DNA from 3 places in the Lysinibacillus sp. NPDC093216 genome. Region 1 is predicted to be linked to each of the others. Evidence: riboswitches for the same ligand, from Rfam matches in the RefSeq annotation. Region 1 holds a riboswitch; each other region holds the start of a gene.
The links. Region 1 has a riboswitch for S-adenosylmethionine ahead of ACQKOG_RS25080 (bifunctional homocysteine S-methyltransferase/methylenetetrahydrofolate reductase). Riboswitches for the same ligand answer to the same signal wherever they lie in the genome.
Positions count from the first base shown of each region.

Region 2: another riboswitch for S-adenosylmethionine. It lies ahead of ACQKOG_RS24355 (O-acetylhomoserine aminocarboxypropyltransferase/cysteine synthase family protein); the one in region 1 lies ahead of ACQKOG_RS25080 (bifunctional homocysteine S-methyltransferase/methylenetetrahydrofolate reductase).
Region 3: another riboswitch for S-adenosylmethionine. It lies ahead of ACQKOG_RS05700 (cyclase family protein); the one in region 1 lies ahead of ACQKOG_RS25080 (bifunctional homocysteine S-methyltransferase/methylenetetrahydrofolate reductase).

Region 1 is NZ_JBNNVB010000038.1:34,051-37,332, reverse strand. It holds gene ACQKOG_RS25090 (protoglobin domain-containing protein) at 1-192, shown strand, start outside; gene ACQKOG_RS25085 (protoporphyrinogen oxidase) at 465-1,853, shown strand; SAM riboswitch class I at 1,979-2,077, shown strand; gene ACQKOG_RS25080 (bifunctional homocysteine S-methyltransferase/methylenetetrahydrofolate reductase) at 2,170-3,282, shown strand, end outside.
Region 2 is NZ_JBNNVB010000035.1:4,408-7,689, forward strand. It holds gene ACQKOG_RS24345 (DASS family sodium-coupled anion symporter) at 1-637, opposite strand, end outside; gene ACQKOG_RS24350 (glycerol-3-phosphate acyltransferase) at 824-1,456, opposite strand; SAM riboswitch class I at 1,715-1,828, shown strand; gene ACQKOG_RS24355 (O-acetylhomoserine aminocarboxypropyltransferase/cysteine synthase family protein) at 1,946-3,247, shown strand.
Region 3 is NZ_JBNNVB010000003.1:203,697-206,978, reverse strand. It holds gene ACQKOG_RS05705 (DedA family protein) at 1-359, shown strand, start outside; gene ACQKOG_RS05700 (cyclase family protein) at 412-1,149, opposite strand; SAM riboswitch class I at 1,250-1,354, opposite strand; gene ACQKOG_RS05695 (hypothetical protein) at 1,501-1,917, opposite strand; gene ACQKOG_RS05690 (MFS transporter) at 2,072-3,256, opposite strand.

The DNA of each region.
Region 1 (3,282 bases):
GAAAATATGGTTCAAACGGAAGGACAATTTACTAACATATTAGAAGCTATGACCGAGGCGAAAGACCAAAATGGTCGGATGGAAAAAGAAGTACAAGCAATAGTAGACGTACTAAGTGAATTAGGTATTGCCTTTAACGAAGTGAAAAACTCAGCTGGAAAACTAGCTAGCTTTGCACAAAATTTAAATTAATGAAGAGAAAAGCAAAAGGCAAAGAAAATTGTTGTTTCCTATTAAGGCGCTACACACTTTAAGGCACAAATAACACTATATTAATTGTTTATATATAATTTCCGTTATGGAGATAAAAGCCTCTAGCGAATATATGCTATTTGAATATAAAAAAATGGAGCTGTCCAATGTGCTGGATAGCTCCATTTTTGCTAAATTTGTAAAGGGTTTAACGTAATTTTTGATAAAAAAAGTTTATACTAAATAAAGAACTAAAAATAGGGGCGGTTAATATGAAAACAGTTGTTGTATTAGGTGGCGGAATTACGGGATTGTGTACGATGCATTATTTACAACGCCAAGTTCAGGAGAAAAACTTAGATGTAAAACTTGTACTTGTTGAAAAAAATACATACCTTGGTGGCAAGCTTCACTCTGCATATGAACAAGGCTTCATCATGGAAACTGGAGCAGATTCTATTGTAGCGCGTCATAAAGGTGTCATGGAGTTAGTAGAGGAACTAAACTTTGAACAAAATCTTGTGTACAACGAAACAGGTATTTCGTATATTTACACAAATAATGAGCTACATGCTATCCCAGCAGACTCAACGTTCGGTATTCCTATGAGCCTACAATCTCTCGAGGAAAGCACGCTTGTATCTGAGGAAGGTAAAAAAGAAGCGTTAAAGGATTTAACAATGCCGAATGAAAGGTTTACAAAAGAAAGCTCGATTGGGGAATTTTTAACGTATTATTTAGGTGAGGAGCTTGTTCAAAACCAAATAGCGCCGGTACTTGCAGGTGTATATTCTGGAGATTTAAATCAACTTTCAATTGCTTCGACTTTACCGTATTTAATCGATTACAAAAACGATTACGGTAGTATTATTAAAGGTTTTGATGCAAACAGGAAACAATTTGTGAAAGCCTCCAACAAAAAATTTATTTCATTTAAAAATGGTTTATCGTCACTAATTGATCGACTTGAAGAAACATTAACGGATGTAGAAATTATAAAAGGGATTGCCACTACTAGTGTTAAAAAGCAGGAGAATCTATACTCTGTTACGTTAGCAAACGGTAAAATGATTGAAGCAAATCATGTTGTATTGGCACTGCCAAATGAAGCGGTACAAAGCTTATTACAGGATGAATCGTTGAACGGCTATTTTAAACAATTTAATACTGCATCCGCCATTACGATTTATTTAGGATTTGATGTTCCCGATAATAGATTGCCAGCAGATGGAACAGGCTATATTGTGTCACATAATTCGGATGTTATTTGTAATGCAGCAACGTGGACAAGCCGCAAGTGGAAACATACCTCTGCAGAAGGGAAATTACTTGTACGACTTTTTTATAAGAGCATTAACCCTGAGTATGAGAGATTGCGTATGATGACAGATGAAGAGTTAGCAGCAGTTGCTCTTGAGGATGTAAGAAAAAGCTTGGGGATTGAGGAAAAACCAACTGTTGTTGACGTGACAAAATGGATCGACCAGATGCCGAAGTACGACTTGGCACATCGTGAAGCGTTGCAAGGTCTCTTACAAGAGCTCGAGAAAAACTATCCAAATTTATCAATAGCGGGATGCTCATATTTTGGAGTAGGCATAGGTGCATGTATTCAAAACGGTAAAAAAATTGGTGAAGAACTTGTAGAAAAACTATCGTAATTGTTTGATATAAATCAAAATATTATAAATTTCGTAAAAATTATCCTTTGTTCAGTGAAATAGTCTTGACTCAATCGTTCGTAAACGATATGATTCTTTTAATTATTTAAAAAATTCATACTAAATTCTTATCAAGAGAAGCAGAGGGACTGGCCCTATGAAGCTTCAGCAACCAACTTAATGTCAGGTGCTAAATCCAGAAGACCGTGTGTCGAAGATGAGAAGGAAAACAATTACGAAATGACGTAAAAGCCTTCTTTTTTTATGAAAGAAGGCTTTTTTTTATTTTAAAGATTAGGGAAGAGAGGTTAGTTTTATGGAATTGCTTGAAAGGTTAAAAACGCAAGTTCTAACAGCAGATGGTGCAATTGGTACAGTTTTATACGGCTACGGCTTGGAGTACTGTCATGAGGAAATGAATGTACAGAGACCTGAATTAATTGAAAAGATTCATAGAGAATATATTGCAGCTGGTGCTGATATTATTCAGACGAATACTTACGGAGCTAATGCCATAAAATTAGCCCGCTATGGGTTAGAATCTCGTGTACAGCAGTTTAATGAAGCTGCTATAACGATTGCAAAACGAGCAGCGGCAGATGGTGGACAATTTGTTTTAGGTACAATTGGAGGAATCCGTGGTATTCGTAAAAGTGACGCAACGTTAGAAGAAATTTTAGCAACCGTTGATGAGCAGGCAACAGTTTTACTGGCAGGAAATCCAGATGGTCTTTTACTTGAAACTTATTATGACTTTGAAGAGCTAACGGCGACTTTAACAATGCTGCGAGCTAAAACGAAATTACCGATTATCGCTCAAGTTTCTATGCACGAACCCGGAATTTTGCAAAATGGAATGAGCTTAAATAACGCCTTATATAAACTTGAAGCGTTAGGTGCAGATATCGTAGGAGTTAACTGTCGCTTAGGCCCTCACCATACTATACAAGCATTTGAAGGAGTAGAGCTTCCTGAGAAGGCATTTATGTCAGCGTATCCGAACGCCTCTCTTCTTGATTTGGAGGATGGGCGTGTCGTTTATGAGTCGGAGGCAGATTATTTTGGTCGAGCAGCTGTAGCGCTTCGTGATCAGGGGGTACGTTTAATTGGTGGCTGTTGTGGAACGACACCAAAGCATATTGCTGCAGTGAAAAAGTACTTAGAGGAGCTATCCCCGGTCGAGGAAAAGTATGCAAAACCAGAAAAAGTAGAGATTGTCCGTGAGGCAGAGCCAGCAAATTATGAGCCATTACATGAAAAAGTAAAACGTGAACGCTCGGTTATTGTGGAATTAGATACACCAAGACATTTAGAAATTGAAGGCTTTATTGAAGGTGCAAAAAAAATATATGAGGCGGGCGCAGATGTAGTCATGATGGCCGATAACTCTCTTGCTTCTCCAAGGATTAGTAATGTCGCAATGGGTGCC
Region 2 (3,282 bases), on a different contig from region 1:
CTGCTGCCGTTTTAATACCGATGTTCCAAATGGAAACAGCTTGTACAGAAGTAATGACTAGTAAAGCAGCAAGTCGACTATCACGTGGTAAACCAAATGCTGCTACCATTCCGAGTAGTATTGGTACAACTGCGCCTGCACGTGCAGTAGCAGAAGGGACAAAGAATGCGAGTGCAATAGATACTAAAATAGCACCGAATACAATGGCTTTCGTTTTTGTCCCAACTAGTGAAAGTATCCAAAGCGCAAGACGTTTATGTAAATTCGTAATTTGCATGGCTGCCGCTAGGAAAAGAGCTGCGGCTACTAGTGCAACTGCAGAATTACTAAATCCGCTTAATGCTAACTTTAATGCATCCGATGTTCCTAACGCTCTCGTTGGATCTTCCATTGACGGAGCTAGCCCTAGTAAGATTGTAACGAGAGCAATAATCATGGCAGAGCTAACGGGATAGGATACTGCTTCTGTAACCCATAGGATGACCGCGAAAGCTAAAATAGCCAAAGCTCGTTGTCCGGCTACAGGTAAATCGCCGTTGTTAGGTAAAAAAGTAATGATGATTAATGAAGCGAAGGCTAATCCAATCCAGAGTGGTTTCAAATTACGTTTCTGTTTTGCTTGTTCAGAAGTAGACATACTTTTCATCCTTTCTTAAACATGACTGTAATTTTCACATCGGCTAGTAAAATGCTTTATTAAGAAAGTTAATTTGTCTAATTATTGTAAAAAAACTAGTATGTGAAATACCCTCTATTTATAGCGATAATGGGCAGTTGCGAGAAAATATACGGTCAAAGAAAAGACAAAAATATCCAAAAGATTTTATTTTTTCTTTTTGAATGCTGAAGTTACTTTAGGCTCAGTTCCTAGCATCAATCGCTTAATATTTTCGATATGCAAAATGATGGCTATACCAAAAAGTAATAGGGCTAAAATCGTTGGGCCAACTCCAGGAATCCATAAATAAGTGGCTGTACAAAAAACGAGATAAAATTCAAGTACACCGACAATTAAATAGTTCGTCACGAAAGATAAAATAACAAATAAAATGAGTGCAAACAAGCCAATTTTCCAATCAATCGCAAGTAATATTCCTATGATTGAAGCAGTTCCTTTACCGCCATTGAAGCCCATATAAAATGGGAAATTATGACCTAGAATGACACCGGAAGCTACGATATAGATGAAGAGCCAAACTTGTACTTCTGTTAATTGTGTTATATCTGCTAAATAAACATGTGCACCGATTATAGCTGCAACGCCTTTACCGATATCGATCAGTGCAACTAATATGCCGTATTTCCAGCCAAGGGAAAGTGTTGCATTAGAGGCACCTGCATTGCCATGACCGGCCATTTTTAAATCTACCCCTGATAAAAACTGAGCAACTTTAGAGCCGTGAATACAGCCAATCAAATAACCAACAAGAAGAAAAATAATAACGGCTTTTATCATAAAAATTCTCCTTTCCAAATAATGGGTTCATCACAAAAGTTCTAACATTGTGTTAGCCCGAAGCCCCTAGGAAACGCCCAGCCGAAACGGAAATCAGTCCATGCTTTGGTGACCAAAACAATAAATATCTAAAATAGTGTATGTGTTTGGATTACGTAAAGAAGCAGACAGAAGTTTCGGAAAAAATAAAATTTTAGTATTGACAGAGAAAAAGTCTATGTTTATACTTTGTAACAACGATGGAAATTGAATCTCATACTCTTATCAAGAGCGGCGGAGGGATAGGCCCTATGATGCCCGGCAACCAGTAAGTGACGAACTTGCTAAGGTGCTAATTCCTACAGATTCTTACTTGGATCTGGCAGATAAGGGGAGGAAAACTTGCAACCGCAACCCTCTTCTTAGCTGAAGAGGGTTTTTGTTTTCTACTGAAAAAATCCTCCTCATCTCCGGTACCATCGTAAAAAAATAACCATTTGGAGGTATACAATGACAAAATTTAAACCAGAAACATTGCTGTTACACGGTGGCCAAGAGCCAGACCCGGTAACAGGATCTCGTACAGTACCCGTATATCGCTCAACGGCTTTCGTTTTTAAAGACACTGCTCATGCGCAACGTCTTTTTGCCTTAGAGGAAGCTGGTAATATTTACACTCGTATTACAAACCCAACTGTAGATGTTTTTGAAAAACGCGTCGCTTTATTAGAAGGCGGTACAGCAGCAGTAGCACTTTCATCTGGTGCAGCAGCAATCGCGTTTTCCATTTTAAATCTTGCAGGGGCAGGCGATGAAATTGTTGCAGGTAGCTCTTTATACGGAGGTACTTATAATTTATTCGCTAACACACTACCAAACTACGGTATTAAAACGATTTTTGTAGATGAAACAAATCCAGAAAATTTCAAAGCTGCTATTACTGATAAAACAAAGGCCGTGTTCGCTGAAGTTTACGGTAACCCAAGTTTAAAGGTACTAGATATTGAAGCAGTAGCAAATATAGCACATGAAAACGGCTTGCCATTAATTATTGATAGCACATTTGCTTCACCATATGGCTCTACACCAATTGACTACGGTGCAGATATCGTTGTTCATTCTGCAACGAAATGGATTGGTGGTCATGGAACAACTTTAGGTGGCGTTGTAGTAGATGCAGGGAAGTTCGATTGGACTCGTGGACGTTTCCCAGGCTTTACTGAGCCAGATGCTTCTTATCACGGTTTGCGTTATGGTATTGACACAGCAGATGCAGCATTCGCCACAAAACTGCGTGTGCAACTGCTACGTGACTTTGGACCAACATTAAGTGCTGATGCGGCATTTAATTTATTACAAGGTTTAGAAACGCTTCATTTGCGTATTCCTAAACACAATGAAAATGCATTAGCAGTAGCTGAATATTTACGAAACCACCCATCTGTGGAATATGTAAATTACAACGGCTTAGAAGATTTCCCTACCCATAATTTAGCTAAAAAATATTTAAGAAATGGCTTCGGTTCTGTGCTTACATTTGGCATTAAAGGTGGACGTGAAGCAGGGCGTAAATTAATCGATAGTGTGAAATTATTCTCACACGTAGCAAATGTAGGGGATGCTAAATCATTAATTATTCATCCAGCATCTACTACACATCAGCAACTATCTGCTGAAGAGCTAATCCAAACTGGCGTAACCGAGTCGCTCATTCGCTTATCAATCGGTTTAGAGGCAGTAGAGGACATCATTGCAGATTTAGAACAAGCTATTGAACAAGTAACAGCTTCACAACAAGAAGTAGAAGCTTAATAAATAAAATACATTGGCTAATGTTGTAGCGTTTA
Region 3 (3,282 bases), on a different contig from region 1:
TGCAAAAATACGGTCCAAAAATCCACATTACTGAACAGAAAATTGACTTTACTAGAAAATTATTTGCAAAAATAGGGCCGGGATTATTATTAATAGGATATTTTATTCCTGGTGTGCGTCATCTTACAGCATATATTGCGGCTATCAATAATTATCCTTATAAAAAATTTGCTTTCTTTGCCTATACGGGAGCAGTTATTTGGACATTTACTTTTATTACCTTAGGAAAGGTACTTGGGGAGAACTGGCGTTATGTTGGGGTATATTTATCCCGCTACAGTATTTATCTTATAGTATTGTTCCTAATACTAATGTTAATCGTTTATTTTATTTTCAAAAAAAGGAATTCGCCAAAGTAAAAAAGGTCTGATTCAATACCTACTCAGGTTGTGAATCAGACCTTTTTATCTTTTAAGGCAATATTGCAAATGAACGCACAGGGAATCCAGAGGCTTTCTCAGGCTTTGGTACAATATTGAAAATAGCAGCACCTTTTGGAGGGAGCTTATCCAAATTTGTCATGAGCTCAATTTGGTAAGTATCTTGCTCAAGCACAAAATATTCGCCATCTAGCTTACCATTTTTACGAAAATCTGTTGCTGAATCCGTATCAAAGGTTTCGTGGCCAATAGCACTTACTTTTCGTTCGCCGAATAAAAATTGTAACGCTTCTAATCCCCAGCCAGGAATATGATTATTGCCATCAGCGTCTTTGTTGCTGAAAGATTCTTTATCTGGCCAACGTTTACTCCAATCGGTACGCAACGCAACAAAGGTACCTGTTTCAATTTCCCCATTTTCAGCTTCAAAGTCAAGAATATCTTGAACACTTAACGTGAAGTCGTTATTTACTTCGGCTTCTTTTGATTTATCAATAACGATTAGTGGTAGCACTAGTTCTTTTAGCTCCAATTCCTCTAAATAGCGTGTATCTCGCACAAAATGGATAGGTGGATCGATATGTGTTCCGTATTGCCCAGGGAAAGTGAATTGCTGCGCAAAGAAGCCATCATCATGGGAAAATAATGTTTCAAATTTTGCATCATCAAACATAAAGAAGTGGGGCGAATTAGGACCAAATGTATGTGTTAAATCCACCCATTCTTTCGATTTCAATAGTTGAATTGCTTGTAAAAGTTCGTTTGCCATAATATCTTCCTGCTTTCTTTTAATTATTTTTGGATGTAACAATAAAAAAGAGCCCTCCTTGTAGAAAGAGGACTCTTGTGCAAAGCAACTAAAGTAAGTCTTCTCATCTTCAAGGCTAAATTTCGCCAATTGGAATTAGCACCATACCTATAGGCTGGTTGCTGAGACTTCATAGGGCCAATCCCTCCGTCTCTCTTGATAAGAAAAAACAATATAAGAATTTTCAGAAATAAAGATTACAAACACTTTAGCATATTTATTTATAGTTTACAAGTTCAATAGGGATACAAGGTTAAAATTCATAAAGATGCTAAAGGCAAAAAAAGTGGCCCTCTTCAAAGGGCCAACTCTTCACCAATTCAAAATTAATGTTAGCTTACAACAGCCTTGATCAGTAAATGTTATTCGAAATCCATCTGGTGTATAGTTCGTTTCGAATTTTAAAGTAATGCCTGTTGACGTGATTAATTTTTCAACTTCTGTTTTATTTGATTGCTGTGCTGCGTTCATAAGATCATGTGCAAATGGCTCGGATTCATCAATTTTATCCGTAAGTATCTGTGCTTGCTTCATAATAGCTTTGATCCGTTTCGCAGAAGTCTTCAATCTATTTGTATTGACGGGTGGAAATGGACTTCTATTCGTTGGGTTTGTTGGCATTGCTAGCTGTCTAAAAGGTTGTTGAGTAGTTGGTTGATTGGCCATTGCCCATGCCCATGTTGGATAATAATTAGGATAGACAAAATACGGATAAGGATTGTAATACAACTAAATTCCTCCTATCCTATGCTGATACCATATATTATGTACAACAAAGGCTTTCGGTGTTTCCTGGGGGCATCCGATGAACCGCTTCACTCCAGGGTCTCGTCTGCCCAAGGAGTCACCCGTTGATAAAAACTGAAATTGTTCCGATAAATCTTCAAAGTTTGTTTCTATCAAAGAGTAACCATAGAAATGTAGTAGCTGCGGCAAGCATCACCATGCCGAATCCGTATATAGGTGTATGAGCTAATGATTGGTGGCGAACGATGATTCCTCCAATGTATGATCCTAGAAAAATACCAATGTTAAAGGCTGAAATATTTAATGCTGAAGCCATTGAAATAGCTGATGGTATATATTTTTCTGAAAGCTGAACGGCATAAAGCTGTAATCCCGGTACATTCATAAACATAAATAGCCCCATCATAAAGACCATTATTAATCCAACGATTGATGATTCTAAAAAGAAGTTGATGCCGAGTAGTGCTAATGCTAAGCCGATAAAGATAATAAAGATAGAACGTAATGGATTATTATTAGCAAAATGACCACCCAGTGTATTACCGATAGCAACACAGATACCGAATACAACTAAGATAATGACAATTGCTTGAGGTGAGTAGCCCATATATTGCTCTAATATAGGGGAAACATATGTGTATACTACAAACACGCCGCCGTATCCGATTGCTGTAATAAAGAGAATTAATAGCATTTGTATGTTCCCTAATACTTTCCCGATATCTCGAATAGATATTGGTTTACCTTTCGATAACTGACTCGGCACAAGCAGAGTATTACTAATTAACCCGATAATACCAATTAAAACAATGAAAATGAATGACATTCGCCAGTCAGTTACTTGTCCAATAAAAGTTCCTAGCGGGACGCCTGTGACAGTTGCTAATGTTAACCCTGTGAACATAAAAGCTATTGCACTTGCTCGTTTATTAGGTGCCACAACATCTGCAGCGATTACAGAGGCAATAGACATAAACACGCCATGTGCTAATGCTGAAATAACACGGCCGGCAAGTAGTAATGAGAATGAGGGTGCTAGAGCTGCAAGTAAATTCCCGATAATAAAAAGCACCATGACGAGCAGCAATACATTTTTACGACTAAGGCGCGATGTTAAGGCTGTTAAAAGCGGTGCACCAATAGTTACACCTAGTGCATATATGGATACGGTTAAACCCGCAGTACTTAACGTTATACCGAAATCTTCTGTAATTAATGGTAGAAGTCCGACGCTTATAAATTCTGTAGAGCCAATACCAAAAGCACTGATCGCAAGTGCGAGTAATGTTAGTTTAGCATTCGGCACTTTTGTATTTTTCATTCTATTAATATCTCCTTTGATTTTTT